Regions from separate parts of the Paenibacillus sp. J22P90 genome, predicted to be linked through region 2. Evidence: riboswitches for the same ligand, from Rfam matches in the RefSeq annotation. Region 2 holds a riboswitch; each other region holds the start of a gene.
The links. A riboswitch is a leader RNA that binds a small molecule or an ion and turns the genes downstream of it on or off. The one in region 2 is predicted to bind cyclic di-AMP.
Positions count from the first base shown of each region.

Region 1: it holds a riboswitch for cyclic di-AMP, as region 2 does, so the genes downstream of both, AC58UX_RS26835 (ABC transporter ATP-binding protein) here and AC58UX_RS31455 (resuscitation-promoting factor) in region 2, are expected to answer to the same signal.
Region 3: it holds a riboswitch for cyclic di-AMP, as region 2 does, so the genes downstream of both, safA (SafA/ExsA family spore coat assembly protein) here and AC58UX_RS31455 (resuscitation-promoting factor) in region 2, are expected to answer to the same signal.

Region 1 covers NZ_JCAUAY010000010.1:68,848-79,751, forward strand. The annotation lists gene AC58UX_RS26820 (alpha-L-rhamnosidase) at 1-1,024, shown strand, start outside; gene AC58UX_RS26825 (beta-galactosidase) at 1,301-3,361, opposite strand; gene AC58UX_RS26830 (AraC family transcriptional regulator) at 3,504-4,334, shown strand; cyclic di-AMP (ydaO/yuaA leader) riboswitch at 4,505-4,670, shown strand; gene AC58UX_RS26835 (ABC transporter ATP-binding protein) at 4,788-5,672, shown strand; gene AC58UX_RS26840 (ABC transporter permease subunit) at 5,679-6,476, shown strand; gene AC58UX_RS26845 (DUF2705 family protein) at 6,503-7,297, shown strand; gene AC58UX_RS26850 (5'-nucleotidase C-terminal domain-containing protein) at 7,384-9,534, opposite strand; gene AC58UX_RS26855 (ABC transporter substrate-binding protein) at 9,843-10,904, shown strand, end outside.
Region 2 covers NZ_JCAUAY010000017.1:39,290-50,193, forward strand. The annotation lists gene glmU (bifunctional UDP-N-acetylglucosamine diphosphorylase/glucosamine-1-phosphate N-acetyltransferase GlmU) at 1-730, opposite strand, end outside; gene spoVG (septation regulator SpoVG) at 869-1,153, opposite strand; gene AC58UX_RS31415 (RidA family protein) at 1,272-1,655, opposite strand; gene purR (pur operon repressor) at 1,673-2,497, opposite strand; gene ispE (4-(cytidine 5'-diphospho)-2-C-methyl-D-erythritol kinase) at 2,695-3,549, opposite strand; partial or broken gene AC58UX_RS31430 (small, acid-soluble spore protein, alpha/beta type) at 3,767-3,934, opposite strand; gene veg (biofilm formation stimulator Veg) at 4,121-4,396, opposite strand; gene yabG (sporulation peptidase YabG) at 4,717-5,598, opposite strand; gene rsmA (16S rRNA (adenine(1518)-N(6)/adenine(1519)-N(6))-dimethyltransferase RsmA) at 5,654-6,562, opposite strand; gene rnmV (ribonuclease M5) at 6,622-7,155, opposite strand; gene AC58UX_RS31455 (resuscitation-promoting factor) at 7,313-8,452, opposite strand; cyclic di-AMP (ydaO/yuaA leader) riboswitch at 8,735-8,928, opposite strand; gene AC58UX_RS31460 (ABC transporter ATP-binding protein) at 9,212-9,955, shown strand; gene AC58UX_RS31465 (ABC transporter permease) at 9,952-10,904, shown strand, end outside.
Region 3 covers NZ_JCAUAY010000004.1:366,869-377,772, forward strand. The annotation lists gene AC58UX_RS15950 (YdeI/OmpD-associated family protein) at 1-159, opposite strand, end outside; gene AC58UX_RS15955 (hypothetical protein) at 265-465, opposite strand; gene AC58UX_RS15960 (NUDIX hydrolase) at 471-917, opposite strand; gene AC58UX_RS15965 (glycoside hydrolase family 52 protein) at 1,022-3,133, opposite strand; gene AC58UX_RS15970 (helix-turn-helix transcriptional regulator) at 3,305-4,204, shown strand; gene AC58UX_RS15975 (sugar phosphate isomerase/epimerase family protein) at 4,306-5,115, shown strand; gene AC58UX_RS15980 (SRPBCC family protein) at 5,194-5,655, opposite strand; gene safA (SafA/ExsA family spore coat assembly protein) at 6,173-6,823, opposite strand; cyclic di-AMP (ydaO/yuaA leader) riboswitch at 6,829-6,963, opposite strand; gene AC58UX_RS15990 (DUF4362 domain-containing protein) at 7,062-7,490, opposite strand; gene AC58UX_RS15995 (DUF84 family protein) at 7,695-8,228, shown strand; gene AC58UX_RS16000 (glycerophosphodiester phosphodiesterase family protein) at 8,290-9,279, opposite strand; gene AC58UX_RS16005 (hypothetical protein) at 9,310-9,693, opposite strand; gene AC58UX_RS16010 (FMN-dependent NADH-azoreductase) at 9,850-10,473, opposite strand; gene AC58UX_RS16015 (cupin domain-containing protein) at 10,851-10,904, shown strand, end outside.

The sequences.
Region 1 (10,904 bases), on a different contig from region 2:
CATGTACCACTGGTACGGGGATGAGCGCATTCTGGAAGAACATTACGATATGATGATTCGTTATGTGGATTATCTTGAGAGCAAAGCGGAGCAGGATGTGTTGACGCATGGTTTGGGAGACTGGGCGGACGTGGGGCCGAATCCGCCTTTTGCACAGAATACACCAGTTCCAATTACGGCGACAACGTTTTATTATTACAACCTCTACGTGCTGAGCCAAATCGCCGAGATACTGGGCATGTCGGTGGAAGCGGCGGATTTAGCGGAACGAGCGGAGCGCGTAAAAGCTGCTTTTCACGACCAATTCTATGACGCAGCGAGAGGTCAATATGGGTCGGGCAGCCAAACCTCCAATGCAGCACCGCTGGCCATGGGACTCGTCGATGACGAGAGGAAAGGAATTGTCCTCAATCATATTTGCCAAGATATCGCTTCGCGGGGTTACCATACGACGAGCGGAGACGTTGGGCACCGCTTCGTCTTGATGGCGTTGGGCGATGGCGGTCGGTCGGACATCATTGCGCAGATGCTGAATCAAACTGATGACCCGAGCTACGGGTATCAGATTCTTCATGGCGCAACAGCGCTGACCGAGCATTGGGACGGTCCCACGATGGGGAAATCGCAGAACCATTTTATGCTGGGGCACGTTGAGGAGTGGTTCTATCGTCATCTCGCGGGCATCGCTAGGGATTATGACGGACGATCAAGCGACCATGGGAAGCTTGTGATTAAGCCCTATTTGGCGGAAGGGATTGCCTGGGTAAAAGCCAGTCATCAGATGCCTCAAGGGGATGTAAAAGTGAACTGGCACCATACAGAGGGGAATTTGCAGCTTGATGTTGAGCTTCCGGCAAATTTGACGGCTCTGGTGTACCTACCTAAGCTACAAGGTTCGCGAGTGATGGAGTCTGGCATTTTGATACATGATGCCGGTAGTGTAGCCATTGTTGGTGAAGAACGAAATTGGACAGTCGTGCAAGTGCAATCTGGGAAGTACAGGTTTGAAGTGACCGTCGCGTAAATGGTCAAAGATGCTAAAAGGCACTTATTTTCGAGGAAAACAACGAAATAGAGGGAAATAATTGCAAAAGAGCAACCTCTAGCACCGAAAAGGTGCCCAGATAAGGCGTAGCGGCGGAAATAGTTGCTCATTTGCACGCATTTTAGATCGAGAGGTCCTGCCACTAGAAAAGGTTGCCTATTTGCACTTTTGACGGATGTATTCACGACAGAAAGAGGGTCCCCCTGCCGCATATTCGGCTTGTGAGGCACCCTCTTTTTTTATTCATAGTTGCAATTATAGTGCAAAAACCTTTACCCCATACGGAGCAATTTCCAGCTCCCCTGGACTAACCGATGCACCTTCCAACAAGTCCTCCAGCTCCTGCAGAAGCTTGGCTTTGACCGGTTTGTCGGTGTAGTTCAAGACAAAGGCAAACCGCCGATCATGCTTCACGCGGATTGCTACCTCAACCTCAGGCGGCAGCTCCGCCCAGCCTGCCGTAGCAGGCTGCAGCCCAAGGCGGCGGATCAAGGCATCCGCTACGTCTCGGCTGAACGCCGCCCCGAAATAATAGGCTTCACCGCTGCCATAAGGGTTGCGGGTAAGCGCCGGTTTGCCGGCATAATAGTCGCTGTCAAACACGGCTAGTGTCTGTACGTTGTCACTCTCTGGCAGCAGAATGTCGTTGAACAGACGCGCAGGTGTACTCGCTTCGGCTCCGCCATCGATCCAGCGGATGTTCGGTGTCGCTGCTTCCTTCACGATGAGCGTAAAGTCTTCGACCGTCACGCCACAAAGCTCCGCGACGACACCAGGGAATGGCGTCATGCGGCAATGTCCGCGTTGATCCTTATATCCGGAGCGTGCTCCGAAAATAAGCTTGCCTCCACCTGCTACATACTGCTTCAGCAGCTCAGCCGTTTCCTCTGACATAATGGCTGGATGCGGGTAGATGAGTACTTTATAACGAGTAAGGTCATCTAGGATAGTCTTGTTCTGTACATATAAATAATCGTAAGGAATATGGCTGAACTGTAGAGCTTTCCCCCAGCTGTATTCACTCTCGCCTGTTAGAGGACCATGATAGAGGTCAAGTTCGCCATCCCATTCATTATCATAATCGTGTAAAATGGCCACTTCCGCTGTGAAACGAGATCCAGCAATAACCTCCCCGATTTTCCCTAATTCTCGGCCAATTGTTGCGGCTTCGGCAACCCTTCGGTTGGAACGGTTATGGTAATCGTTGATGCCATGCCAATAAATCTCCGTGCCAAAAGTTGCCGTTCGCCATCTGAAGAACAGAACCATATCCGCCCCATGAGCAACAGACTGATAAGTCCACAATCGCATTTGGCCTGGTTTAGGTGCAGGTTGTCCCATCCGGTTCACCCAACCGCCAGGGCCTGATTGCTGTTCCATAATGCAGAAAGTGGGGGAGATCGAACGTACCTTGGTGAGCTGGTTGGAATTGCTGCGGTCCATGAGTGGATTCTCCCGATCGGCATCGCTCCAAATGGTTGAGAAGTTCGGATACGAGTCGAAAGAGAAGAAATCCAGCAGTTCATCCGTCATGGCATGGCTATCTAGATGACCAAACATGCCGTTAGTTGTGATCCACTGAGTTGGTGCTAGCTCACGCAAGATGTCTGCCTGCAAACGAGCGAAGGATATGGTGTTATCCGAGATAAATCGCTTTTCGTCCAGTGCTTGATGAGGGTTAGCGGATTTACTAGGCGCAGGGCGAGTTAAGTGCACTTGCTCCCAATCCGAATAGCTCTGATTCCAGAAGACGGCACCCCATGCCTGGTTCAAAGCGTCCAAGGTACCATACTTCTCCTGTACCCACTTCCGAAACGCGGCATGATCTGCCTCCGCATAGAAGACATTTACCTCGCAGTTAAGCTCGTTGTCGATTTGCCAGCCTACGACGCCAGGGTGGTTCGCATAATGAGTTGCCATAGCTTCGGTAATCTTCGCGCAATAGTCGCGATAAACAGAGCTGCTGTAATTGTAGTGACGTCTCACCCCATGCTGAAACTGCACACCTTCATAGGTAGCATTCAGAATTTCTGGGTATTTATAGCTCATCCAAGCGGGAGGAGTTGCCGTCGGAGTGCCGAGAATGACCTTCAGCCCATGTTCGTGAGCAAGGTCAATCGCGCGGTCGAATAGATCAAAGGCATAAACCCCTTCTTCAGGTTCAAAAATATTCCATGCAAACTCACCCATTCGCACGATGGTGAAGCCGATTTCCCGCATTCTCCTATAGTCATCTGCCCATAGTTGCTCCGCCCAATGCTCAGGGTAGTAGCACACGCCTAGATCAAATTTGTCGCCTGGAATGGTCTTTTCCATAAGTAACAACATCCTCATTTCTATTGACATAGTAATTTATTGTTATTTAAAATCCTTTATGTACTCATTATATTTCTTTATAATATTATGTATATATTAACATTTTGCCCCATGTATCAGATTCTTGCGTTTTGGAGGACACATGAAAATTCACTATGTATTACCGGAGCCAATGTACAAACACTACACGGTGTATCCGGATATGATTGGCCAATATGCGAAATTCCCCGAACATCAGGAGCGGCGGTTTAAGGGGCAGTTGCAACAAGCCAATTTGCATATCGTGTTAAGCGGTAAAGGCTATATTAAAGCAAACGGGAAGGAATTTTGTCTAGAAGCAGGACAAGGCTTCTATTACGGGGCGGGTCTTGAGCAGGAGTATCGGGCAGATCCGAACGATCCCTGGCAAGTATTCTGGGTACATCTTGCAGGTGAGGGACTCGACAGGCTGTTGAACGATCAAGGCACTTCAGCTGTGTGGTTGTTTACGTATAGTGATTTAGCTAAGCTCACACAACTGACTGAGGGATTATTGGAGCTGGCATCGCCTCATGATGGGAACGAGGTGCAATTGGCCGTAAAACTCTATGAACTGCTTGCTGAGCTTGCCTTACGTGCGGAGACGCATGGAACAGTGACAATACTGGATAAGCGTGCTCGAATGAGAGAGGTTGCGGAATACATTCGTATGCACTGCACGATGCCACTAACGCTTTTGCAGATGGCCGAGCAGGCAGGCTTCAGTACTTATTATTTTAGCCGGATGTTTCACGAAGTAATGGGGCGGACCCCGATGGTGTGGCTATTTGAATCTCGTCTTGTTGTAGCTAAGCAGCTGCTCATGTCTACCGAATGGACAATTAAACAAGTGGCCGAGCATATTGGTTTTTCCCAGAGCAGCTACTTTATTGCGCGTTTCCGTGAGCATACCGGACTGACGCCACAGGAGTATCGGCGGCTGTATAATGCTTAATTCCTAAGAAGCACTAATAAGCAGAAAAGTAGGGGATAATCAACGTCACTCTACTATGAATGCGCTTTCATCGACTGCCAAAGTCAAATCTGCAATAATTAAAGGCGAATACACGTTTTACATTCGATAAAGATCGGCGTAAGATTCATTACGACAAGTTGATTTTTTGTAAAAAGAAACCACTTAATTCCCAATTGGGAAACGGGGGAACCAACCGAAGCCATTCAAGCAACACATGGTTTCATGGGGTGAATCCTGATGCTCACAAGCATTAGGTAGGACGCTCTCAAGTCCGAATCCGACAGCTAACCTCGTAAGTGCATTGAGAGAGAACCGCACCCTCGCCTTCGTTATGATCAAGAAGTCCGAGAGTAGAGATTCTCTGCTCTTAGGGCTTCTTTTTGCATGCCATCAACCCAAAAAGTTACATAAATGCTACAAGGAGGCTATACTATGCATGCTATTGAAATCAATAATTTGACCAAAACCTATGGGAATGCAAGAGGTATTACGGATGTTAGTTTTACAATCGAAGAAGGGGAGATTTTTGGGTTTATTGGACCGAATGGGGCAGGGAAATCAACCACGATTCGAACGCTGCTGTCTCTGATTTTTCCAACGAGCGGCAGTGCCAAAATTTTCGGAAAAGACTGCATCCAGTTTGCGCCTGAAATTAAGAAGGAAATCGGCTACTTGCCGTCGGAAGTTTTTTACTATGACAACATGAAAGTGATCGACCTGCTCAAGTATTCGGCTAGCTTTTACAAGAAAGATTGCACGAAACGAATCCATGAGTTAGCCGAAATTATGAATTTGGATGTTACGAAAAAAATCGATGATCTATCTTTGGGCAACAAAAAGAAGGTGGGCATTGTCCAAGGGCTGCTGCACGATCCGAAGCTCATCATCCTGGATGAGCCGACAAGCGGACTGGATCCGCTCATGCAGCAAAAGTTTTTCGAATTGCTCGAACAACAGAATAAAAGGGGAGCAACGATTCTTTTTTCCTCTCACATTTTGAGTGAAGTACAGAGATTATGCGATCGTGTCGCGATTATTAAGGAAGGCAGGATTGTGACGGTTGAGAAAATCAGCACGTTAAAAGAAAACAATTTCAAGCGGTTCAAAATTGACACGGCGCAAGCGCTCGACCCTCATTTTTTCAAAATGACCGGGGTCAATAACATTGATGTCCAAGGACAGACAACCAGCTTCTTATTTAAAGGCAACATTAATCAAGTGATGCGAAAAATTGCGGAGATAGAAATCGAAAATCTGTGGATCGAAGAGCCTGATCTAGAGGAGATCTTTATGCACTACTACGAGAAGGAGGCTTAACACGGAATGAATATATTCCTTCATGAATTGCGAGCTTACCGGAAATCTACGATCACGTGGACGTGCTCCTTAATTGCTGTCATCGTCTTATTCTTATCCCTTTTTCCTTCGGTCTCTAAGGATTTTGCTGAATTCTCCAAGATATTAGAGGGGTATCCAGAAGGTGTCAGGAAAGCGCTAGGTATTCAAATTGAAACGTTTGGTACCTTACTTGGGTTCTATATGTATATCTTTATGTACATTACGCTTTGCGGAGCCATTCAAGCCATGGTTTTGGGAACGTCAATACTCTCCAAAGAGGTTCGTGAGAAAACCGCAGACTTTCTTCTTACGAAGCCCGTCACACGGACGAAAATATTGACTTCCAAGCTATTAGCGGCAGTTGTTTCATTAATAATAACCTGTGTGATCTATATCATTGCAGCCTATCTAATGGCGCTTCAAGTCAAAACGGTTGATTTTGATGTGAACGTATTTCTATTGATTTCATTCACATTACTGTTTATCCAGCTGATGTTTCTAGCTATTGGATTCATTGTTTCAGTCGTGTTTTCTAAAATAAAAGCCGTCTTATCCGTCAGTCTTGGTACGGTGTTTGCCTTTTTCGTAATCGGAATGATCGTTGCCGTAGATGGGGAGGGAGCCAAACGATATTTCTCGCCATTTAAATATTTTAGTGGGAAATACATGCTCGCGCATGCCAGTTATGAAGCCTCTTATGTCATTGCGGCCATCGCGATTATCATCGTTTCGATTGCAGCCAGCTACTTCATCTATACGAAAAAGGATGTTCATGCCGTATAACTGCGGGTGAGAGGGGGGAACAGCTAGTGAATATTTTTTGGAGAGAACTGAAAACGTATCGGAAATCGATGATTTTCTGGAGCTTAGGGCTTATTTTTCTAGTGGCCAGTGGTATGAATAAGTATCAAGCAACGGCAGCCAACGGACAGATTAATGATCTAATGGCAGAAATGCCAAAGTCCCTCCAAGTCATCATGGGTGGTGGTGCGTTAGATTTATCAAAAGCTAGCGGCTATTTCGGCATCCTGGTTCTATATTTCTTGTTGATGGCTACGATCCATGCGGCAATGCTTGGGGCCAACATTATCGCGAAGGAAGAGCGGGATAAGACGGCTGAGTTTTTATTCGTGAAGCCATTGTCCAGGAATCAAATCATCAGTTGGAAGCTGCTGAGCGCTTTTGTGAACATCCTTATTTTTAATCTCGTGTCATGGATTTCGAGTATGTTGATTGTTGGGGCTTACAGTAAAGGCGAGGCTGTCAATGGTGACATCTCGATCGTCATGCTGGGTATGTTTATTTTGCAGCTGCTTTTTCTGGTCATTGGTACCGCTATTGCAGCCGTTAATAAAAATTCCAAAAAGGCGGCCTCGCTTGCAACAGGCATCATGCTCATCACGTTCATTTTATCAATTGCCATTGATTTTAATGAGAAGCTGGCATTTTTGAAATATGTAACCCCGTTTAAATATTATGAGGCAAAAAATATCATGTATGGCGGTGGATTTGATGCCGTGTATGTGATTATTTCGGCAGTCGTCATTGCTGTGCTAACGGTTGTTACTTATGTTTCTTTTAAGAAGCGGGATTTGCACGTATAGAGTTAAAAAAGACCTTTCACCCTATCCATAGTTGGATGCGGTAAAGGTCTTTCTTCATTAATGAGATGAATAATGATTATGATAGCTTATTTCTTCAAATCCAAACGCACATCGCGACCATCGTCTTGGACAGATAACTCTTTACCAGCGGCTTTCAGGGAATTAACGTGATTCACCCATGCATCTAGCATGATGGCGCCATCTTTCCAATCCTTTACTTCACCAAAAACCGTAAAACCATCGCCACTGCCAGTAGCCATGAAATCATTGGTTGTCACTTTGAATGTACGGTCTGTATTAAACTTGCCATCGACATAGATCGGAGTGCCATCTACTAAAGTGATTTTGGAATATTTCTCACCAAGTGGCTTTGTGTTATCCCATTCAACTTTCAAACCTGAGAATTGAATAGCTGGGAGACTTGTGTACTTGTCCGTAACTTCGAGTGCTTTTTTAATTTGTGCAGCAGTCATTGTCCCTGTTACGTTGTAATTGCCAAAAGGAAGTACTTCGAACATTTCACCATAGGTTAGCTCGCCTTTGTCGATATCCGTGCGAATACCGCCAATATTCGTGAACGCTATATCGGATTTCTCAGAAGCGCGCATAGCATCCGTGATACTGTTTCCTAACTGTGTTGCGCCATCGCGGTCAGCCCCGCCATTCGTAGCAAAACGGAAAGATTTACGATTTAGCGGCTCAGCAACTACGACTTCTACTTCGCCCGATTTCGCCGAAATCTTGGCTTTATATTCTTCAACGGCTTGCTGAATTTTCGCGTCAGCTGTCGTTAGGTTTGTATATGTTTCTAACAAGCTTGCATTGGAGGAAACGACTTGCTTTGTAGTTTTGTCTACAAACAGTTGAATGTGTCCAACCGCATATAGCCAGCTTTGAGCTTCAACAACAGGAATGCCATTCACAATACCGGCAACACGCATGTGGGAATGACCGCCAACAATGGCATCTAGGGTGCCATTGCCAGTACCTTTTGCCAGATCAGCAAGCTCACTAATGATTTCAGCAGACTTTTGGTTTTGCTCTCCAGGTAGGTGGGAAGTAACCATGATGATATCGACGCCTTTCGCGCGAAGCTCATCTGACAATTCTTTCGCCAAAGGAACTGGATTTACGAAGGAAAGACCTTTAATGTTTGTTGATTTCGTCGTTGTCGTCGTTTGTGGCGTTGCGAAGCCGATGATGCCGATTTTTAGGCCATCTTTTTCAACAATGACATAGGGCTGTGTCCAGTCAACGCGTTTACCTGTTTGATCATCGATAATATTAGCCCCGAGAATAGGGAATTTAGCTTTCTTAATATTGTCGATCAGAACGTCACGGCCGAAGTCAAACTCATGATTTCCGATTGCCGCAGCATCGTATTGCACTTGCGCCATCGTATCCATTACGGATTGGCCATTCGTTGTATTGGAAATCAGCGTACCTTGCCAAGCGTCACCGCCGTCAACAACGACTGTTCCTTTGGGATTGACAGCACGGAAATCGGACACGATACCGCCAAGTGTCTCGATACCGCCTTGACCTTGATTACGTTTTTTGTCGAAGCCGACTTCAATTTTACCGTGAATATCATTGGTTGTTAAAATATCAACCACTTTAAATAAAATAGGCTTAAGCGCCTTAGCTACTTCATCACGCGTTACTTCAGCAGTAGGGTTGAAGTTACCGTCGAGGGTAGGTGTGAAAATTCCGCTAATGACAGCATAGGCAACATATGGGCGGGATTCTTTCGCGATGGACGAAGAGTCTTTGAAGTAGTTCAACACATTCTCATTCACTTGTGGCAGTTGGCCGCCAGTTACGACTTTAACGATTAATTCTGCAAGCTCTTGACGAGTCACGGCAGCATTCGGATCAAACGTACCATCAGCAAAGCCGCTAATGAGTTTCGCTGCAACGGCATTCGCAACCGCTTGTTTTTGCCAAGTCGCAAGGTCCGTGAACGCAACAGAACCAGCATCTGCACTTTGCAGCTTCGCAGCTCGGTTAATCATAGTGACCACTTCAGCGCGAGTAGCAGCATTAGCACCACGATAGTCTGTATCCCCGTAGCCCTCTACAACGCCGTTATCGATGGCAAGACGCATATCTGATTTCATTGAAACGGGAGAAGAAGGTGCGGCTGTTTCGGCAAATGCTAGACTGCTAGCGAAAGAGCTAGTGAGAACGGTTACAAGCGCGAGCGCAGTGAGGCGAGTAGTGAATGTTTTTTTCATGTGTTAACAATTCCTCCTATATATGAATAGAACGTTGGTTAATAAACCCATCTATTAGTATAAAGGGAATGCTAGATTTTGAGAAGTAAAGAAATTATTAATTGTTTTAGTAAATTACAAATGAAGTCCCTTTAACTTCCATCTACTCTATGTGTTTGACAATATTGACATTTTGCTTCAATAATTATTCATTATAGGACCCTCTGCATTTTAAACAAAATTAACGGTATTTTTGATTAACCTTTCCTTCTTCAGGAGAGATAATAGCAGTGTAAAGAAAACGATTGCAAATTGGGGAGGATATACAGATGAAAAAGGTTATGATCACTGTTCTATCAGCTGCACTCTTTCTAACAGCATGCGGAAGCACAGGCACGAAGAGCAGCACGGATAGCAGTGCGAGCCCAGCGGCTAGTGCAGCGCCAACGGCTCAAGCGAAGAAAGATCCGGTTACACTTCGCGTTGCTTGGTGGGGCGGACAAGCTCGCCACGACTATACACTGAAAGTAATTGAGCTTTACCAGCAAAAAAATCCACACGTGAAAATCGAATCCGAATATGCAGCTTTCGATGATTACTGGAAGAAGCTTGCACCACAGGCAGCTGCAAACGGTTTGCCGGACGTATTCCAAATGGATATTTCGTATTTAACACAATATGGTGGCAGAGGTCAGTTGGAAGACTTCGACTCCTACACGAAGAATGGCGTACTTAATGTAAAAGACATCAGTGAGAACAATCTGTCTGGTGGTAAAGTAGACGGCAAGCTTGTAGCGATTAACGCAGGCTCTAATGCCCTTCAATCGACGGTTGACCCGCAAATGCTGAAAGATGCCGGTATTACTGTGAAACAAGATTGGACATTAGCGGATTGGGATGGAATTGGCGCTCAGTTGAAGGCGAAAGGCAAATTGCTTGCATCTGAACTTCGTCATGATGTTTACTTCCCGTTCTTCCTCAGAGGTAAAGGTCAAAAAATGTACAGTGCCGACGGTGCATCCCTAGGCTACACGGATGATAAGCCATTCGTCGAATTCTATACGATGTACAAAAAATGGTACGATTCCGGCTACCTGCTTCCTTTGGATAAAGTGGCTCAGAAGAAAGGAACACCGGAAGACGATGAAATGGTACTTAACAATGCCGTATCGTCCAATGGCTGGTCCAACCAATTCATACTTTTGAATACGGCTGCGAAGCGTTCGCTGGATATCCTTCCTGTTCCAGGTTGGAGCCAGAACAAAGCTTTGTTCCTGAAGCCAAGTATGTACTGGACAGTTGCGAAGTCCTCTAAAGTGAAGGAAGAAGCAGTTCGCTTCGTTGACTTCCTCATTAATGATATCGATGCAAATAAAATCATTAAAGGCGAG
Region 2 (10,904 bases):
TAATCCGCGCTTTGAACAGCTGCTCTGCTTCTGATAAAGCGACACGATCATTTACGCCAATCGATTCTGCTGGATCTGCCATGCAGTAGCCTTGAACAACTTCGCCTGCATTCGTCATAATGCCGATAACATCCGTCAGGTAATACTCATTCTGTACATTCTGGTTCGTAACTGACGCCAGCGCTTTGAACATTTTGCGATTATCAAAAATATAAGTACCCGTGTTAATCTCCTGAACAGCCGCTTCCTCTGGTGTGCAATCCTTCTGCTCGACGATCCGCGCAACGCGTCCATCTTCTCCGCGAATAATACGTCCGTAGCCGTGCGGCTCATCCAGCTTCGCTGTCAAAATCGTAGCCGCCGCTCCGGATTGTCGGTGCAATTCTATCGTCTCCTGAAGCGTAGCCGCTGTAATCAGAGGGGTATCCCCGCAAATCACGACGGTCATCCCTTCTTCTTCACCAAGCACACCCTGCGCCTGAAGCACCGCATGCCCCGTCCCCAACTGCTGCTCTTGCAGCGCATACTGCGCACGATCGCCTAAGTAGCCTTTCACGGCTTCTGCACCAAATCCAACGACTACGACCGTTTGTGTTACTTCTATATGTTGCAGCGTATCCATAACGTGACCCACCATCGGTTTACCAACAACCGGATGAAGCACCTTGTATAGCTTTGATTTCATTCGTTTACCTTGTCCTGCAGCCAATACAATTGCCATGAGTTTCAACGAACATCCCACTCCTTTATTTTTAAAATCATTGTTTTTATTTCTATTTATAATACGATGAGTTCTTCCCCCAATAATAGTAGCATCATTACATGCGAAAAGAAAAGAGAGCCCTAAGGGCTCTCTCAATAATCTGAATTATGCGCCTTCTTCAATTACTTCCTCTTCTACTGCTGCGCGATCATATTCAGCGAGTACTGCTGCTTGAATTTTCTCACGAGTCGTGGAAGAAATCGGATGAGCGATGTCGCGGAATTCACCGTCAGGTGTTCGCTTGCTCGGCATAGCAACGAACATTCCGTTATTGCCATCGATGACACGAATGTCGTGTACGACGAACTCGTTATCAATGGTAATAGAAGCAATCGCCTTCATCCTCCCCTCGGAGTTTACCCGGCGGAGTCTTACATCTGTAATTTGCACTTGTGTTCACCACCTTTTTCCATCTCTGAGACTTGGGTGATATATTCAACATCTCCATGCAAATTCCTTCTTATTATTTTGAAATTTTTGATAATTTAATGTGTTCTTAATGTTTCTGTTAATTTTCGACAGGAATCACAGCAATTAGCTCGATTTCGACATAAACATCACGAGGTAATCTCGCAACTTCAACGGTGGATCTAGCAGGTTTATGGTCACCGAAGTAGGAAGCATAGATCTCGTTAAGCTCGCCAAACTGGTTCATATCCTTCAGGAAGACAGTTGCCTTCACAACTTGCCCGAACGATGAACCCGCTGCTTCAAGCACGCCTTTTAAATTTTCAAAAACTTGAACAGCCTGTTCCTTGATACCGCCTTGTACAATCTGACCATCCAAACCTAACGGGATCTGCCCGGAAGTAAACAAAAGATTACCCAATTTAACCGCTTGCGAGTAAGGTCCAATAGCGGCAGGTGCCGCTGTTGTTGAAATGAATTCCATGCTTACCGAATCTCCTTTTATTTAGCGTCAAAATAGTTGCCTGGCTCTACCGTAATCTGCTTCGTCTTGGAGTCAACACCATATAGTCTAGCCAGTGACACATAATTATCCACCAACTGCTCCTCGGCCTCGCAGGATTCCATGAATACGCCTACACCTTGTACCGTCGCTTTAAACTCTGCCAATAAATCCATCATGCCATGAATGGTACCGCCAACATGCATAAAATCGTCAATGATCAGCACCTTGGATTCTTCCTTCAGTGCGCGTCTTGCCAGCGACATCGTCTGAATCCGCTTGTTGGAGCCTGACACGTAGTTAATGCTAACCGCCGAACCTTCAGTCACCCGGCTGTCTCTGCGTACGATAACAACAGGCAAATTCATATAGGTAGCTGTCGCATAAGCGAGCGGTATTCCTTTTGTTTCTACTGTCATAATAACGTCCACGTCGCGGCCTGCGAAAGCGGATGCAAAGGTTTTGCCAATTTCGTTCAAATACTGGGGCTGCCCCATGATATCCGACATATACAAATAGCCGCCCGGAAGAATCCGTTCTGGTTGTTGGAGTTGCAAGCAAAGGTTCTGGATAAACTTCAGGGAAATTTCTTTGGGCACCTTCGGTGAAAATTTCACGCCTCCAGCGGCCCCAGCAAGCGTATTCAGCTCACCTAGTCCTTCTTCTTCAAATACTTCTTTAATGATGGCAAGATCTTCGCTTATGGAAGATTTGGCAGAGTTGTAACGCTCGGCAAAAGTCGTTAAAGGGATTAACGAGTGGGGGCGAAACAACAAATATTGTGTCATTTCTACCAGCCTAGCGCTCCTTTTCAACTTTTTCATCGCACTACCCCCCAAAAATCCGAATATTATAATGAAAATATACCACTTTTATACGTATTTATTCAAGCTAAGCATGAAAATTATGTTAACACAAACCTCACACCAATGTGACGTATGCTCAAATGGACATGCCACCTTAACCATTATGCCCCAATAGGCAAAAAAAGAGCCCCCTCGCGGGGCTCAAATAAGGCACATTATGTCAACATGCGCACAGCATAAACATCCTTACAAAAGCCTCGCAGGCCGTTATAAATGCGCGGCACCTTGGCCTCCTTGGAAACAAGACCAAATACGGTCGGCCCGCTCCCTGACATCAACACGCCGTCTGCACCTAATCGCTGCATGCACTCCTTGAGATGTCTGACTTCAGGATAGAGATCCAGCGTCACTTCCTCCAGCACGTTGCCGAGGTTTTCGCACAGACGATCAAACTGCTTGTCCCGTATCGCGCTCAGCACACCCTCTGTTGAAGGATGATGCTTAATTTCGCGTGCATTCAGCTTGCCGTAAATCTCCGAAGTCGACACATTGATCGGCGGCTTCGCCAATACAACCCAGCATTGAGGCGGAGCCGCGATATGCTCCAGCTTCTCGCCGCGACCTGTCGCCAGAGCAGTCCCGCCAGTCACACAGAAAGGCACGTCAGAGCCGAGCTCTGCGCCAAGCACTTGAAGTTCCTCATTTGGAATATTGAGGTTCCAAAGGCGATTGAGACCTCTCAGCGTCGCTGCTGCATCGCTGCTCCCTCCAGCCAAGCCTGCAGCAACAGGGATGCGCTTGTCCAAGTGAATGTAAACGCCCTGCTTTACGTCGTAGCGGTCCTTAATAAGCCGCGCAGCCTGAAAGGCTAGATTCTTCTCATCCAGCGGAATATAGCCAGCCTGACTCGATATGATGATCGTGTCACGCGCCATCTCCTGCATTTCGATCCGATCCGCCAGATCCACCATCGTCATGACCATCTCAACTTCATGGTAGCCGTCTGGTCTTTTATGTAAAACATCAAGAGACAAATTAATTTTAGCCGGTGCTTTCTCAAAAATCTTCATCCGATCACCTTCTTTTGCTCGTTAGCCACCCCGATATTATAACAAAAGCATAAAAAAAAAGCTAAAGCAATTGCTTTAGCCAAAATAAACGATTTTAATACGGACGTTGTTGCGCCCCTTGCCCTGACTGCTGGTAGCCATAAGGGGGATAATTCGACGCCGGCTGACGGTTGGTATACGAGGCCGCCTGGGTGTTAGCCTGAGAGGAAACATGCTGCTGAGCCAGATGCTGCTCGGCAATTTGAATTGCCCGCTTCACCATATTCCCCGCATCCTTGGTGCGAATACCGGACCAGCCTTCACGCTGCACGACATCATAAAATCCAAGATCCTTCGCCAATTCATATTTGAAGCTTTCCGACATGACACTTCTTCTTCGACTCATTCCGAATCCTCCTTATCATTTTCGCAAATTGAACTCTGCAACCATCATAAGCAGTGATTGATGACGATTTCGATTAGTATGCCCTACCGCTGTTAGTCCATGCACCATCTCGAGGACCCTCAAACAAACATTTCTACAAAGCAAAAACAGACCACAAGGGTCTGTCCATATCGAAACGCTATTAAGCTAATGCTGTATGTAAGTAATGCGAACCTGGCCATCATCGTTGCATACCGTAACTTCGACGGACTCAGTGAGGATATCGGCGTAGCTGTATGACACTCGTTTGAAGGCATGGGATTCTTGATCTAATTTCACAATAAACACAGAAGGGTAGGTTTCTTCTAAAACACCAGAACGCTCGACAGTCTTACGACGGCCACCATTCGCTCTCAACATGATCTTCTGCCCAACATGGGGTTCCAAACTGCGTTTGATTTCCAATAGCGCATTTTTTGCCATTGTCAACTACCACCTCTTTCCTTGTCAATTATAACCCATACAACCCCTCATGTCAAATGAGGGCAAATATTATATCAGCACCCCAATCCCGTTGTCAACGGCATTTTTGCGCATTTTCCGATTTCTCCTTCTTTCAGGTTGTCACCAAAGTTCGCAAATTATTCACACTTTTCCAGTTAAGGAGAAACTTCTTGTTTTCAATACAAAAAAAAGAACACTTCTCTGCCACCCTCCTCCGCGGATTGAATGACAAGCAAGTGTTCTTCTATGTTATTTCCGCAGTCCATAATTCATCCCTCATTCAGAAGCGCTCAGACCAGCTATACAGACTCCTCTGTGTGTTGAATACCAGGAACACCCATCCGATAGCTGCCACGCGTCTCCACCCCACCTAAGCCTTCTAAGCCCGTCACCGTCAAATCCATAATATCCAACATCGAAATCGTTTCCCTTGTCGGAGTATAGGACAGCTTGGCTGCGATGCACAGCGGATCTAGAGCGTGAATGAGAATACGAGCAGGTGAACTTGCGAAATTAGCCCCAGCCCGTAGTAACGCTTCAAAATGCGACTGACAAGCGCCTGCCACAATGATTAAGGAATCACGATTCCTCTCATATTGCCTGGCCGCTCGCACCGCATTCACAAAGTTCTGCGAGTTTTTGTAGCTCGACAGATTGCTCGGGCTAACGCTTTGCCGATTTTTCAAAATGCCATCATGACCCGTGATAACGACAATATCCGGTTTATATTGAGGAAGCAGTCTTTGCAGCGCCTCCGCCATTTGCACCTCAGGAACGAAAAAACCCTCTGCCGGCACACGTAATTCGCCGTAGAGCTGCATACATTTGCGCAGATAGCTTGGATCGCCGTCCAGATGAAGCACCCTGCCCGGCACCTCAAAATAACTATTATGATTCGTTTGAGGCTTTTGTTTAAGGTTGATGGCTTGCTGATTCTTCTCCTGCAGCTGCACCTGGGATACCGCTAACCGACGCAACGACTCACGAAACTCAGGAGAACTCGATCGCGGATGATCCACGTCCTCCTTAAAACTCGTTTTTGTCAGGTCCGAAAGCGGCGCATCCGCTAGCAGCCTAAAATCAACACCTCGCAGAATCGCCTTGAGATGCTCAATTCGTTCAATTTTAAACACGACGTCTCCGCCATAGGAAATACGAGTTACATAATCTCCTTGCCTCATCGCACAAATCCCCTCCTAGGGGTATCCTATGGCAAGACTAGGCATTTGGTGCGGGTTATTTGCAGCCGTGCGCACGAAGCGCCGTTGACAAGCGCGCGAACTCTTCCATGCTAAGCGTTTCACCGCGACGCGAAGGCTCGATCTGTACGCTGTTCAGCAAAGCTTCCAGCTCAGGCTTGTTCTCTTTGGTAAAGAACCTCGCCGCGAGGTTGTTATAAAGCGTTTTGCGACGCTGAACGAAGGACGCCTGGACGACAGCGAAGAAGAAGTCCACGTCCGCCACCTCGACAGGCGGCGCTTGACGCACACGCAGTCGGATGACGGCGGAATCGACGTTCGGCTGCGGCACAAAGACGGTGCGAGGCACGATCGTGACGAGCTCCGGCTCGCAGTAGAACTGCACGGCAATGCTAAGGCTGCCGTAATCCTTGGTGCCTGGACGCGCCGCCATGCGGTCGGCCACTTCTTTTTGGATCATCACGACGATATTCTCCAGCGGAAGCTTCTCTTCGAGAAGCTTCATAATGATCGGCGTCGTGATGTAGTAAGGCAGGTTGGCGACAACGCTGACGCCATCCACGCCTTCAAAATGCTGCCGGAACAGCTCCGGCAGGTTGGTCTTCAAGATATCCCCATGAACGACAGTCGTATGGGGGTATGGCGCCAGCGTCTCGTCCAGGATGGGCAGTAGACGCTGATCGATCTCGACAGCCAGCACGCGTCCAGCGAGCTTGGCTAGCTGTTGTGTGAGCGCGCCGATGCCGGGGCCGATCTCAAGCGCAGCTTTCGTAGGGCCAAGCTCAGCGGCCATGACGATTTTGCTCAAAATATTTTGGTCAATCAAGAAGTTCTGGCCTAAGCTTTTCTTCAGCACAAGACCATTTTTCTTAATAATTTGCTTCGTTTTACTCGGTGTGGCTACATCCTCTGCGGTTACAATCACTTCTTGTCCGGATATTGTCATAGGATAGACCTCGTTATCTATAGGTTCTCGTTATTGTAAGTTCTCGTGAAATTCACGATTCAATTCAAATGCTCCAGCGCCGCCTCGAATTCCTCGCGCGAAATCTGAAACATCGCGCAGCGCTTATAAAATTGCTTGCCGTTGCAATACCCAATGCCCAGCGCGTTGCCAACTGCCAAGCGGCGAGCCGCCGCATCCGGATGGACGATGAGGCCAGCTGCGATCAAATCCTCCATCGTCAGCTGCGAGACCGCTGCGTTGTACTCTGTCCGCAGGCTCTGCAGCGCCTGGCGGATCGTCTCCGGCGTCGCGTTCTCGACGCCAATGTCACCCTTATACGCAGCTTGCTCCTGCGTGATGAAGGCGTGCTTGCAGCCAGGGACCTTGGCTGCCACGATCTTGCGAATCCGCTCACCTGCGTGATCCGGATCCGTAAAAATGATGACGCCTCTACGCTGCTGGGCCAACGCAATCCGCTTGAGTACGGCTTGTCCGATGGCGGAGCCGCCTGTTTCAATCGTATCCGCCTCCACAGCCCGCCTGATGGCAGCTGTATCGTCTTTGCCTTCCACAACGATCATCTCTTTTATCATCTGCGGTTCCCTTCCTTAATACCCTAATACCTTAATACCTTAATACCCTAATACCCTAGTACGCAGAAAAAGAAGAGGGGTCTCCTCTTCTTTCGCGCAGGCATATGCCAAGCTACGTGTATGATCTAGTGTTCCCGACCCACCTACCGTTTACACGCTAGTTTTGGGACGGTTTTGTTGGGCCAACGACATACACCGTGTACCCTTGTTTCGTTCCGAATTTATTCGCATAAGCATGATCTTCGTAGTATACATCGATCATTTGGCCTTTCACGCCACTGCCAATATCCTCGGCACGTCGGAAACCAATACCTTCAATGTAGACCCACCAACCGAGTGGAATCACCTTCGGGTCAACTGCAATCGTACGACCTTCAGTTACGGTAGTGCCTGTGTAGGTTTTACCATACCCTGATGCACCTGCAGCTTTACCTGTAGATGCTACATCCGCTGAATACGCAGTGAGCTTCACGTTTTTGAGAATTTGCTTGTAGCCGAAGGTTACACCGTTCTTGGATACCTCATCCACACTCGGTGAAGAGGCGGAGAGAACAACGACCGGATTTTTCGTGCCTACCGATACTACTTTTTTAACACTTTCTGTTTGTACTGCTTCACCCACAACTGCTTCCGCGACTAAAACTCCGTCCTCGAAAGTCTTTTCTTTCTTCTTCACCAGAACGCCTTCTTTACCTTCTTGGACAACTTGCTCTTTCCCTTTAAGTAAAGATGCGTCATTCTTTTTCTCTGTCTCAAATGCGATCGGTTCAGAGACTTCCTCCGTCTCTTTGGTCACACGGACGATCTTGATTTCATCGCCTGTGCCAAGTGCGGCCGTCGGTTCGGGAGTGATGCGATCGTTCTCCCCAAGTGCAATATTTAAACGTTGCAATGCACTTTCTACCGTTCTTGCAGTTGTGTAAACAGTGGTGGTCTTTCCATCAGCAGTCAATTGAATTGGTGAGGCATGCTCGATGACAATTTTGTCTCCACCCTTGAGCTTGGTCGTGAGTGCAGCTGAAATTTCATCGTGTTCACCAATCGTTATGGCTTGTTCATCCAGTAGGCGTTGCAGGACCCATTGCTTCGTGTGCACAACAGTTTCTTGTCCATTCACAACCACGGATACGCTCTTGGTAGCCGTTCCGTACAACAACACCAAAAACATGAAAGTCATTGCGATTGAGATTATAGCTAGGCTTAAAATCAAACGCAAGTTTTCATGCTTCCATCGCAATGCGAAGGACATGCTGGATGATCGTTTTACATGGGTCTCGCTAATTGAGATACTGCCCACTTCTTCGGTCCTCCTTCAAAGCCTCGCCGCCAGGTTACAGCATGATTAAATTTGACGCGACTAAGGTTTTTAGTTTAACTTAACACGCTCCATCATCAGCTTTGTTGCTTGCTGAATCTGGTTCGTCCCCCCCTTTTACCTATCAACATCCTATGAATTCCGGGTCATTTTATGTCATCTGATCTGTGTAAAACCCTTTTATGAGGACAAAAAGCCAGCAAGAAGAGGACTCTTCTCGCTGGCTTAGTTTGCATAGTGAAATACAAATAGCACGCACGACAATCGTTACCTCTCTTACGCTTACGAGGTTAGCTGACGGATTCGGACGTGAGAGTCGCCCTACGTAGACGCAAACTGCTTGTTTGACGTCCATGATTCACCCCTGTTACTCTCTGCTTACTTAACGGCATCGGAATGCTAATTAAGCTTGCAGTGGTTCCCCCGTTTCCACATTTGGAACTCAGCGAATGGAAAATTGGCAAATTGGATATTAAGTTATTATGAAAAGTATATTACGCTGTTAATCTCAACCTGTAAAGGGATTAACACCCGTTAAAAAGGGCTAAATCGCTTAAATTTCGTTTATTTATCACATATAACCCACTTATATCTACATGTATCTAACTTTAACGTACGTAAACTCGATTTTTCAGTATATAATGACCAAAACTAGGCTAAAAATGCAATTTTGTTTATAATGATTCTGGAAGTATTCATGCAATAAATACCAATAATTTGCTATTTAGGGAGGCAATTGAGATGGGTCCCATCTTACAGGTAAACGCTTTATTCGGTGGTTATTTACCCAATAAGCCCGTACTTCATGACCTTACCTTTTCGATCCGCCAAGGTGAAATGATGGGGTTAATCGGACTCAATGGGGCAGGTAAAAGTACGACCATCAAAAATATTCTCGGGCTGCTTCAACCGCAAAAAGGGTCCATTCGCATTAACGGCTTAACACTAGCCGAAAATCCAATCCCCTACCGAGCGACATATGCTTATGTACCTGAAAGTCCGGAGTTGTACGAAGAGCTTACGATCCGCGAACACCTGGAGCTAACAGCGATGGCCTACGGCATTTCCAAGGAGGATTACGAGATACGCTCCAAGTCTCTATTAGAGCAGTTCCAAATGAAGGACAAGCTGAATAGCTTTGCCAGTCATTTATCCAAAGGGATGAAGCAAAAGGTCATGATCATGAACGCGTTCTTGATCGAGCCCAATCTATATATCATCGATGAGCCGTTTCTCGGACTCGACCCGTTAGCGATTCGCTCCTTGCTCGAACTCATGGTAAAAATGAAGCAAAAAGGCGCATCATTTCTCATTTCTTCACACATTTTGTCTACGATTGAAAAATATTGCGATAACTATGTCATTCTCCACAAGGGGCATATGGTGGCACAGGGAGATTTAGTCGAATTACGCGCACAAACCGAGCTGCCTCAAGCTTCATTAGATGACATCTTCTATAAGCTCGTCCAAGGAGAAATGGTATGAGTCACGTGACCGATACTACATCTGCATTTAACACACATGCATTATGGAAGCAGCGTTTCAACCATTATATGAAGGAATCAATGGGGTATTGGCAGTACGCTGCACGCAGTAACTTTATCGGCTTTTTGTTGTTTCTTGTCATCGTTTTTTCCTATTATTATGCAAAAAAGTTACAGCATCTTCCGACAGATTATCCCTACCTTTGGATCGTTCTGCTCGTGCTCGTTCCACTCATCACTTCGAGCCCCATACGAACACTGACCCGCAGCGCAGATCGGATGTTTCTATTGCGAATTGAACATGAAATGGGCACCTATTTTCGCAGCAGCTTCCTGTACAGCTTTTCACTTCAGGGTTCGTGGTTATTCCTTGCTTGGGTCACACTGCTGCCGCTTTATAATCACTGTTTAGGCAGCGATGCACAACCGTTTTTACTCATGCTAGCTCTATTACTTCTATTAAAAATAGCAAACCTGCTAGCGAGCTGGCAGGAAGGACGATTTGCCGCAGAACGAACAAGAATCATCTCGGTCAGCTTTCGCTGGGCAGCATCGCTTGCGCTCATTGCGATCCAATTTCACTACAGCAGCTTATGGGCCAGTCTAGCAGCGCTAGTTCTCGTATTCGTTTGGCTGCTTGCCTTCCGTTCCACTGCTAAATATGTGATCGGATGGGACTACCTGATTGCCAGAGAGAAACAACAGCAAGCTAGACTCTACGCCTTCTTTAATTGGTTCGTAGATGTCCCTCAGCTACCAACGCGAATAGCCCGCCGAGGTTGGATCAGCGGGCTTACTCGAATGATTCCCTTTCGACAGGATTCGGCGTTTCTCTACTTATATATGAAGACATTGCTACGCACTGAGCTATTCGCCATTGTTCTTCGTTTAACGATCATTGGCGTTCTAGCCATTGCCGTATCCGATTCCGTTACAGCCAAGAGCGTTAT
Region 3 (10,904 bases), on a different contig from region 2:
CTCCAGCGCCTCATCATAGGAAACAGAAGTGATCCGAGCGCCTTTCTTAGCAATTTGTAATCGAATGCCAGGGGAAGTCTGATGATGAAGTGCAAGCCATTTCTCAAAAGCAAGTTGATCCTCAAAATGCATCTGCGGCAATTCGTTTTTAGGGTTCAAGGTTGTGCCTCCTATATTCCAAATTTGATTTTCACAGAGTCAATGATTTCATCCAGCACCTGCTCGATACTGCCCACACTCACGGTGTCCACCTCGGCTTTCAACCTAGTTCTTTCTCCTCGCCAAAGCACCAATTACATACACACTCAAAAAATAGACCGGAAAAAGAACAAGCCCCAAAACAGTCAACCCCAAAATTTGAAACATCTTATTTTCATCATCGATATCGTTATATTTGTTCCAACCATAAAACATCCAAATCAGCCAAATGGTCATCAGCACATAACCAAATCTATACGCTTTCATTATAACTAGTGGTCGCTCTCATTACTCAGACATCCCAAGCTTTCTAGCGCCATTTTCAAAATAACCCGATTATTCTCATACCCATGCTGATTGTGTAAGGACCACGCTTCTGCCGCGTTATGCCACTGGACGCCTCGGATTTCCTCTGTTTGAGCTTTTAGCTCACCACTAATTGCCTCAACTAGGAAGTAATGGGTCTCTTTCTCAACCTGACCATAAGCAGCATGTTCAAATTGATAATAATTGATGGTCAAAGGCAGAATGATCTTGCCATCAATATTGGTTTCCTCTTTTATTTCACGAAGAGCAGCCTGCTCAATCGTTTCACCTGTTTCCATTCGCCCCTTAGCAAAAGCCAGCTTGCGATAACGATCAACGATGAGTAATATTTCAACATTTTCGCCTAGTTTACGGTATACGACACCGCCTGCGGATATTTCCTTTTTCGTCATCCGTTCCATCTTCCTCCAGTCGGACAAAGCTCATCCCTTCCATTTTACAAATAGTGTCAACAAAAAAGCAACCAAAGCGATTAGCTTCAGTTGCTCGAATGGGATTACTTCGTTTCTTGTAACCATAAAATGCTCGTTACACCACGCGGATAATACTTGCTGCCCGTAATTTCACCGGATATAATTTGGTCACTCCAGCTCCAGATGGACAAGGTAGGATGCGTCAACCAAGCCACGTGGGCTGCATCTGCCGCTGCTCCTTTTTCATCCCAAGCCAGATTAAGAATTTCACGCGCTACAAATTGGCACAAATAAATTTTGCTTAACCAAGAGTTATTACTTGTGGAGGAAAGCTTCCAACCGCCATCTTCGAATAGGCAAGTGCCTTGGACAAGCACAACATCCAGATGTTTTTTCAAGGCTTCGATATAAAAGCCGTAACGGCCATTCGCATCCAGAGCATCCTTATTGCCAGTGAAGTATGGGAATACCAAGCCTTCGATGGCTGGAATGATTTTGGAATCATTGCCTTCGCCAACAACAGCTGGAATATAGCCAGCTTCTGTTACGTAAGAAGTCACCGTTTGTGCGCACTTCAAGGCCTGCTCGCTTGCGATAAGAGCCAGATCTTCTCTGCCATTTTGCGCAAAAATAGTTTCCATTGCCACATAAGCCGCCCAACATTTGCCTGCCATATAAATATTGTTACGGGATTGGCCAAGTGAGACGTCTAAGCTGTCGTAAGTCGTGATTTCCGCCCCACCCATGGTGCGATTGCTGTCCAAGGACATAATGCCATTGCGCAGCTCCGGATTCGGATTATCACGATTGAGCATACTCGTTAAGCATTTGTCAAAAATCTCGAGATTTGCTTGCAGCCACGCTTGATCATTCGTATGCGCCACATAAGTTGCGCCGCATAGTGTCCAGTTCACCAATTGCTCATGTGTCATATGTGAGAAACAATCGTCCAAGCCGTACAACTCATAAGCAGAATAACTAGGACGGGAAAGTGTATTGGCTACCCCCATATCATGCGTAAAGGAAATTCCTCCCGGATATTCGGTAGGGTCGCCAGGGAAGCAAACCTTATCTTCGTAGCTATACCGCTTCACGAACATATCGAGCTCATTACGAACCGTCCAAGGATTCACAGCCAACTCATAAAATAATTGATCAACCGTCAAATCGAACGTATTCATCATGCGATATTCGCCTTCATTGACGATCCAGAATGGCTCATCATCCATATCCAAAAGCTGCGTGTTCCCATAATAGCTGCGGATCGCATGCGCAAGCATAAACTTCTGGTCTGCGGAAAGGGTTGAGTTTTCAAGGGCAGCATCTGCGCTTTGAGCTAATGCAGCTAGTTTGTCGAAGTTACCTAAAGCGTAATCTGCGACAGCTTCAATGTTCTTGAACAAACGTGCATACGTATATGATGCATCACGACCCGCAGTCACGATGCCCCCACGATGGAAGCAAATCGCGAATTGATATGTACGCTTCTCACCTGCAGGCGTATCTGCGAACAAGGCACCAACGGTTCCGAGGCCGAAGGTCAAGTTTTCATCGATTTTCATTTTCAAAATATCTTCAATACTGAAATACATCCCCGAACGCACTTCTGGATCCCGCGAAACAATTGCCGTAATTCGACCTTGTCCAACACCCGCGGCCCCTTCCATCGTATCATCCAACCTGCGCATCGCACTGTACGGATCATTCCCTTGATACCCGAAGAACACTCTTCTGGAGGAGGTACCTTTCGTATTATCCACGGTAATCGAAGCGAGAACAGCTGGAACTAGCGCTAAACGAAGCTCATCATCACTTGCTGTTGCTGGATCTGGAACCGACTGTGTCGGTGAAATCAGGCTAAACTCCAAATCGCCCGCTTTCCATGTATCTGTGCTAACTTTAAAATCTCTATGAATCTCTTCTTGGGCAAAAGGGAACACCGTTTTCTTTTTCTTCGGCTTCGGATCCGGATTCTCGATATCATAGCGCTGTGCTTCATCTTCAACCGAATATTCAAAGAAAGGCAGCGCATCATACTTGCCGCCTTCCGGGGATTCAAGACCAATATATATATTTTGCTTCGGCGGACGCGCTTGTTCTAAATCGAAGCCTCCGCTTTTGCCAGGAAATCCAAGGGTAAAGCTTGCGAATGCGCCTACTGGCGAATGATGTGCGTTAAAAAATTGATTCTTCATCTCAGAAAGCTCCTCTCGATCATTTGCCCTTATTATACGACGATTGAAACACTGAACCCATGGGCAATACGCTCTTTCATTTGGACAAAAGAAACATTTGATTTCTACCCTATTAAAGTGAGATAGTAATTGTAAGAGAATGCCTATGAACCTTTCAAAGGAGCTATATAGATGAAAATCTTACAACAAGAACCTTTACCCAGCGGACTCGAAAATGCCGTTCATGGCGGCATGCTGCCTGATGTGCAGGCGTCGTTTCGGATTTTTGCCGCACATCTCCGCAAGGTCAACGCGCAATGGTCCTTTCCTGAGCATCAACATCCTATGTTTGAGCTAAATCTTGTCATCGAGGGCTCGCAGCGAATGCGTGTCGGGGATAAACATTTTGTACAGAAGCAGGGTGACTTGGTCTGGATTCTTCCGAATGAGGTGCATGCCAGCTTAGGCGCAGTCGATGGAAGTATGATGACTTATGTATGTGTACATTTGGAGGTCACCGATCCTTGGCTCAGACAGCAATTAAGTCAAATTAGGCAAACACTGCATCCTTCTGGAAGCAAAATGGAGAGCCTTATCCGCCCGATCCTGCTGGATCTCGCTCAAATTGCTAGTGCAAACGCCTCCAGCGGACTGAGCTTGAAGCTGCAGACGATGCATGCTTCCTTTCGGATTTTCACCGCGTTGAGCGAACTATTAGTAGATGACGTACAGTCATCTCCCCAGCCTAACGAAGATTCTGGCTTAGCCGCAAAGCTGGCCACACTGATTGAGCATGAAGCTGCAACGACGGCCAAGGGGCAGGAGCCATTCCGCATTACCGTTATCGCGAAGCAGCTCGGATATAGTCCTACGCATTGCAATCGCGTTTTTCACAAAGCCTATGATGTCTCGCCGCGTCAATACTTAAGCACGGTCAAGCTTCGTCAAGCCAAGCTGATGCTGATGGACCCCACACTTTCTATCGAGTACATTGCAGAACAGCTGGGTTATAAGGATTTGTCGCAATTTAGCAAACAATTCAAACGATGGACGAATTTATCCCCCACCGCCTACCGACATTTATCATGGTAAAATAAGTTGGTTTTTGCTGAAGATATCATAAGTTTTTCTCCCGCTTCCTGACCTATACTCAGAGATATTCTAGGTTTTTAAGGATAAGGAGTCATAAACATATGAAATTATATGGATACAAATCCCTATGGGAATGGAACGGAAACTGGCAGGGGAAGTTAGAGCAGATTGTAGCAGCAGGTTACTGCGGGGTTGAGTACACGCCTCCCTCCGATGCTACTGCCGATAAGCAGTTTCGAAAAGAATTAGACGACATGAACTTGTCGTTTATTGCCCAAGTCGTGACACGCGGATGGGATCATTCACGATCTTTCCGTGAGCAAGTGCTTCGCGCAGCTGAGCTGCGACCTGTTTTGATCAATTCGCACAGCGCGGCCGATCGCATGTCAGCTGACGAGCAGCTGCGCTTCTTCGAAGAGGCGCTCCGCGTCGAGCAAGAGATTGGCATCCCGATTGCGCATGAAACGCATCGGGGGCGGGCTTTTTTTACGCCGTGGCAAACGGCGGCTATGTTAAAGCAGCTGCCGGCGCTCAGCATCGGCGCTGATTTTAGCCATTGGTGCGCAGCCTGCGAGAGCATGCCGAGTCCGGAGGACGAGGACGTGCAGCTGAGCTTAGCGCGCGCGATCCATATCCACGGGCGCGTGGGGTATCCTGAAGGGCCGCAAGTAGCGGACCCGCGGGCACCTGAATTTGCCGGACATGTCGAGACGTTCATCGACTTGTGGTTGAGGATCTGTCAGCAACGCTTCGATGCCGGAGCCGAGACGATGACGTTCACGCCGGAATTCGGACCGCCGCCGTATATGCAGGTGCTTCCTTTTACGCGGCAGCCGGTGACCGACTTGTGGGACGTGAATTTGTGGATGTTTCAGACGTTTAAAGCGAGGTATGAAGCGAAGTTTCAGTGAGTGAGGGAAGCCTGTCGGACGTGGTGAAGCGTCTGCGGGCTTCTTTTGTTGGTACGGATTACCTCGAAATAGCGCCCTCTAGGTTTGTTCCTTTTCAACTAGCATCTTCAATTGCGCATTCCTATGCTGTAAGAATCTCATCATGTAGTTCTTCAACACGATTCGCTCCACTACCCACCCGATCCACCCCATTGGCGCCTCGAAACATAGCGTATCCTTCATTAACGTGCGATTTCCTAAATCAATAAACTCGTGTTCATGCCTCATACTTTTGAAAGTACCCTGCAGCATTTCATCCACAAAACGATAAGGTCGAACGTATTCCGATATGAGAGATTTGTGTTTTTGCCTAATCCCAAAATGCCGCGCCTCAAACGTAACCGTATCCCCTCCATTTATCAAGCCTGTAGTTATGCCAGCTATCGCTCTCTCCTTCGTGTGCGGCCAAACTGTCTGCGTATGAATATCAATATTCCGCGCCATGTCAAAACAAACGTCAATCGCTGCGTCAAGTTCGATTTCTGTGTAAATCTTAATCACGATGTGCACCTCATGCTTCTTTTGATTACAAGCCTGTTGAAATAACTCTTATTGGGTTCGGGTCAGTGACTATGCTGAACAATTTATATAAATAATAGGCGTGTAAAATAAACAATAACCAGAAAATCATACGTTTCTTACGATAAACCCATATATTGAATATACAAAATGCTATAGTGATTAAGGTTCCAATTATGTAGTAGATAAAAACAAATGCATTGGTTGGCTTTATTCCAAATTGATTAATAACCTTACCAACATACAAAGCAGTATCCGCTGTTAGAAACATCCACTAGAGTAAACAGAAAGATATAAAAGAAACAGGTTACAATCCCAAATAGCCATTTTTTAATTATGGTCATTATGACACTACTCCTATGTCAGATATTAAGTAACTATGATGTGTTGGTTAAGTCATTGAACCTCCTGCTTTCTCGATTCATCCAGAGTCCAATTCGACATATCCCTCAAGTTTCCTCTGCGCAAAAAAACAGCCCCCAAGGAGGCTGCCTCATAATTAATTACTTATAAATTCCTGTACCCACTCACCATTGTAGTAAGCAACACCAATTTGCGTGAAATTAGGGCTTAAAATATTTTGACGATGCCCCGTACTGTTCATCCATGCGGTCATGACCGCTTGAGGGGATTGTTGACCTTTGGCGATGTTTTCACCTGCATAGGAATATTGAATCCCGTAGGCGCGCATCATATCAAAAGGTGAGCCGTACGTTGGCGACGTATGATCAAAATAGCCGTTGTTGTACATGTCTTTGGCTTTATCCAGAGCCATCGCGGTAAGCGCGTTGTTACTCGTTAAAGGCTTCAAGCCAGCTTTCGTTCGTTCCTGATTAACGAGAGTCACGACTTGACTCGCAAATGTGGTCTGCGTTGGGGCTGGTGTAACCGCTGGTTTGGACGCAGCAGGTGTCGTCGTGCTTCCAGGGATATTGAGCTTCATCCCGGACCAAATCACGTTAGGATTGGCAACCTGCGGATTCGCTTTGATCAGCGTAGTTAGGCTGACGCCATACTTTTGAGAAATTTTCCACATGGTATCGTTCCCGGCTACCGTATGTGTTCCCGTTGCAGCAAACGCCGCATTTGCTCCCATAAGGACGCTCAAACCTAGTGCACCTGTTACCACAAGCTTTTTGTAACGTTTCAAAATAAACCTCTCCTTTTTGCGGCCTGCGAGGTTAGCTGTCGGATTCGGATCAAAGAGTAATCACCCGGCCGCATAATTCGCGGCTTCACCCCAAAGATTGGGTCCCCCGTGCTTCAAAAAAGCTTCGGCCTTCTTAGTTTTTTGATCCAAAATGGATCTAACCGATTGTAACATGGCATATTCGTGAAAACATGACGCAAAATTTTCCATTTTTATCTTCTGTAATCTCAAATACCCATTAATCAGCCACCATAAAATGAAAAGTACTCCCAACCTCAGCATCCTTACAACCATCCAGCTTATAGGAAATACCTCTTTCTACTTTCTCAGAAATCATACGTGTGCATTCCGTTTTCAGCCGTTGATTACTGCCATGTTGGTCCGCTGAATTATCATAGGAATAGGATATCTTCTCTTTTTTATATACAAAATCATAAAAAATCGGATCCCCTTCAATCGTCATTTGCATGATCCTTAACGTACTCTCAACATGTCCCTCCACGTTGGTCAAAAATTGATTGAAACGATCCAGATTCGTAATTTTGCCATGAATATTAATGACATCCCCTTTTGCCGTTCCTTTGTCAATATCGTACTTCGAACCCGAGCAAGCACTAAGTAACATACAACTCAATACGATCAATATCCGAGTATTCCTGAATTTCATCTCTGCTCCCCCTCGTATCACGCCATCTACTTGTTTGACGCAAACGAAACTGGAAATGTATTGAAACAAAGAAAATAAGCTTGAATTCTCAAGCTTTCCACATACGACCACCCCAATTGCTTTTAAGCATCCTTACGTGAAATGGAAACATGGTATACTTATTATCACGTTCTTCCGCAGTACATTACGAGGAGTTGTTTTTTGATGAAAAATGAAATGCGCATTGCGCTAGGTACGCACAATCAGGCCAAACGAGCTGCTGTTGTCTTGGCTGCTGGTATTGAACCGATCTGTCACGTTGTCCCTTCCGGAGTGTCTGATCAGCCTTTGACAGAAGATGAAACCGTCCTTGGTGCGATTAATCGGGCGAAACAAGTGCTGATCGCCGTGCCAGACGCAGAGATTGGACTTGGTCTAGAAGGTGGGCTTACCTATGATGAGGTTCATACGCAACAATGGTATTTGTTCTCGGTATGTGCGGCATGGGACGGTGAGCGGCTTTTCGTGGGCAAAGGGCTATATTTCCCTATCCCCAATGACATTGGTGAGCGATTGAAGCAAGGCGGCACTGAGCTGCGTCATATCATTGATGAATTGAGCAGCACCATTGGGAGTAATCACAAAGAGGGCGCATACGGTTTATTTAGCGAGGGGCGAATTACGCGAAGTGATGTTTTTCGAGATGCCGTCATTGCCGCGCTGACACCTTTTCGGTCGTCTTTTTATAAGGAAGATTGAGTGCATGAAAAAAAGGGCTTCACTCAAGTAGATCGTTCTACTGGGGTTGCCCTTCTAATTATCACATTTTCTCCTTATATACTGGAGCAATTCGATCTATCCGATTCGTCCAAATGCCGCCAGAATACGATGCCGGAAGCCGTTCCACATCCGCTGGCGTATCAAACCCCGTTGAGAACTCAGTCCCGTTCCCGCCTACCACAATAACTCTGGTATCCACACTATCCATTCGGTTTAGAAACTTATTCGGCCATCCCCACAGCAGCGGCGCCAGCTTTTCTGGAATGTGTATCTGAATGTGTTCACAGGCAGATGGCGTAATTCCTGTCCAGCCATACGCAAGGTATGGAAGTAGACAGCTTTTCATCGTATCCACTGAAATGACCCGCATGTCAGGCAATTTTTCCTTCACAATGGCAACTGGTAAGTTCCCGCCATAGATCGTTAATAAGTTCCTGCGTTCTGGCGATAGTTTCGCCAACGTTTCAACCAGCAAGTCCCCCTCATGGGGATCATCGGTTTTGATATGGATGAGAAGCATTTTGGTTGGAAATTGCGTGAGCACTTCCGTTAACGAAGGCATCAGACCGACCCCTTTACCGCGAAAAGGGAACGATTTTCCATTGTCGGCCGTATAGCCGTAACCAATATCCACCTTTTTCAACTCAGCCATCGTGTAATCCTTCGACTGACCTTTCACATTCGTCCGACAATCCAGCGTCCAATCATGAAAAACTGCGAATTGATTATCTTTCGTTACATGAATATCAAATTCAACTTCATCTGCTCCTGCATCAAATGCGGCCTGCATGGATGGAATCGTATTTTCCAAGTAGGGATGCTCTGGTTCAAAGATCCTTTCAGCTGTGCAGGTATCGTTCTTCAGATCCTCCATATGGAACGTTTGTGCCAGCCCGCGATGTGCCATTAGAAAAGGGTCACCACTCCGCTCTTTGGCAAGTAACGACGTGTTATTGACGTACATAAATACTAGGAGAATGAGTATAGCCCATACAATTTTACTTCTAAATATTTTTCTAAAGCGATTCATAAATCCTCCGTTTATGGTTTTTCTTATGCTCTAAATATCCAAGCTGTGGATCGAAAGCAAAGCACTTGTACGTTTGGCAATAAGCAATTCGACCGATTGTTCTACATGGAATTGTTCATATTCTGTAGCTTTTACACGCACTTTCATTAGCTTCCCATTTGGTTTCCGTATATGTAACCGATATTCCTCTAAATATTCTACTTTAGCAACGATTGTTTCCGGATCATTTTGGATGAGATCTATGCAAATTATGAGGGCAAGCACGAGAAATATGCCAAGACATACACTGAGAAGCACCGTAAATCCGATAGGACGATCGGCGCCAATTGTCAGTAGTAATTGCATGGCGGCTAGAAAGATTAAGCTGCAGATAACAATGAGTTGCGCGTTCAGCGATCTTTCGTATAGCTTCACAAGATTACCTCCTTTTTCGACTAACGGTATAAGATCATCATATATTGTATTCGTGAACGTGTTCACATTCCCTTTCTATGAATAGATTTGAACCTCTGTTTAAATAAAAAAGGAGCATCCCAAGGGATGACTCCTTCTTTATTACACCCAAAATTCTTAGAACGCTTGAGCTGCTTTCACGGTCTCACGCAAACCTTCAGCAACGATGTCAGCCGAACGATCTTTGAATTGATTATGTCCTTCAATAACAACAACTTGTGTTTGAATACCGAATAATCCAAATACACCGCGAAGTGGTCTGATGGCCGACTCAACTTCAGCCATTGGTCCTTCCGAGTACACGCCGCCACGTGCATTCAACAAAATGACTTTCTTGTCGCCAGCAAGACCAACTGGGCCTTCTGCTGTATATTTAAACGTTTTGCCAGCCTGACATAGGTAGGAAATATATGTCGTCAATGGAGCTGGGGATGTGAAGTTCCATAGTGGGAAAGCAATTACGATTTTGTCAGCCGCAAGGAATTGATCCAAAAAACGATTAGCGATCGTAGCAGCTACTTGCTCTTCTGCCGTAAGCTCATATCCTGCATTTTGCTTAAACGTGCCCGTAATCGCGTCATTCCCGTAGTAAGGAAGTTCAACTTGATACAAATCAAGTTCTGTAATTACATCCGTCGGATTTGTTTCTTTATACGCATTCAAAAATGTATCGTACATTTGAACACTTACTGCTTGATCTGCAGGTCGATCGTTTACTTTTACAAAAAGAACTGTTGCCATGACGTCATCTCTCCCATGTCTCTATCTCGTATTATTAGCACAAATTTAATTGCAACTAACATAGGCACATTATAGGACATGAGAGAGGATTACTCAAGCGTATTTTTTAACATACAAATTTAGTGGTTCGCATGCAAGAGCAATAGCAACCATTATCGAGCTTTATTTTTCCGCTTATGATAGACAAACCATGCCATTCCGATCGTTCCTGCCGCGAGTGCTGCGCAAAATAATACAATATAGCTTAAATGAAATAACTGCACATCTACCCCTCCTCCATGAGAATTTCGCTTTCCCATTCGTCTACTTATTAAGATGAGTCACAGTCAGCTAAAGTATGTACACTGGCATAGAATAGCTGTAGGAGGTGCTGCTATATGGAAAATAAACGAACATGCCGACTCATCCGTTCATCCCGAACCTATCATGGG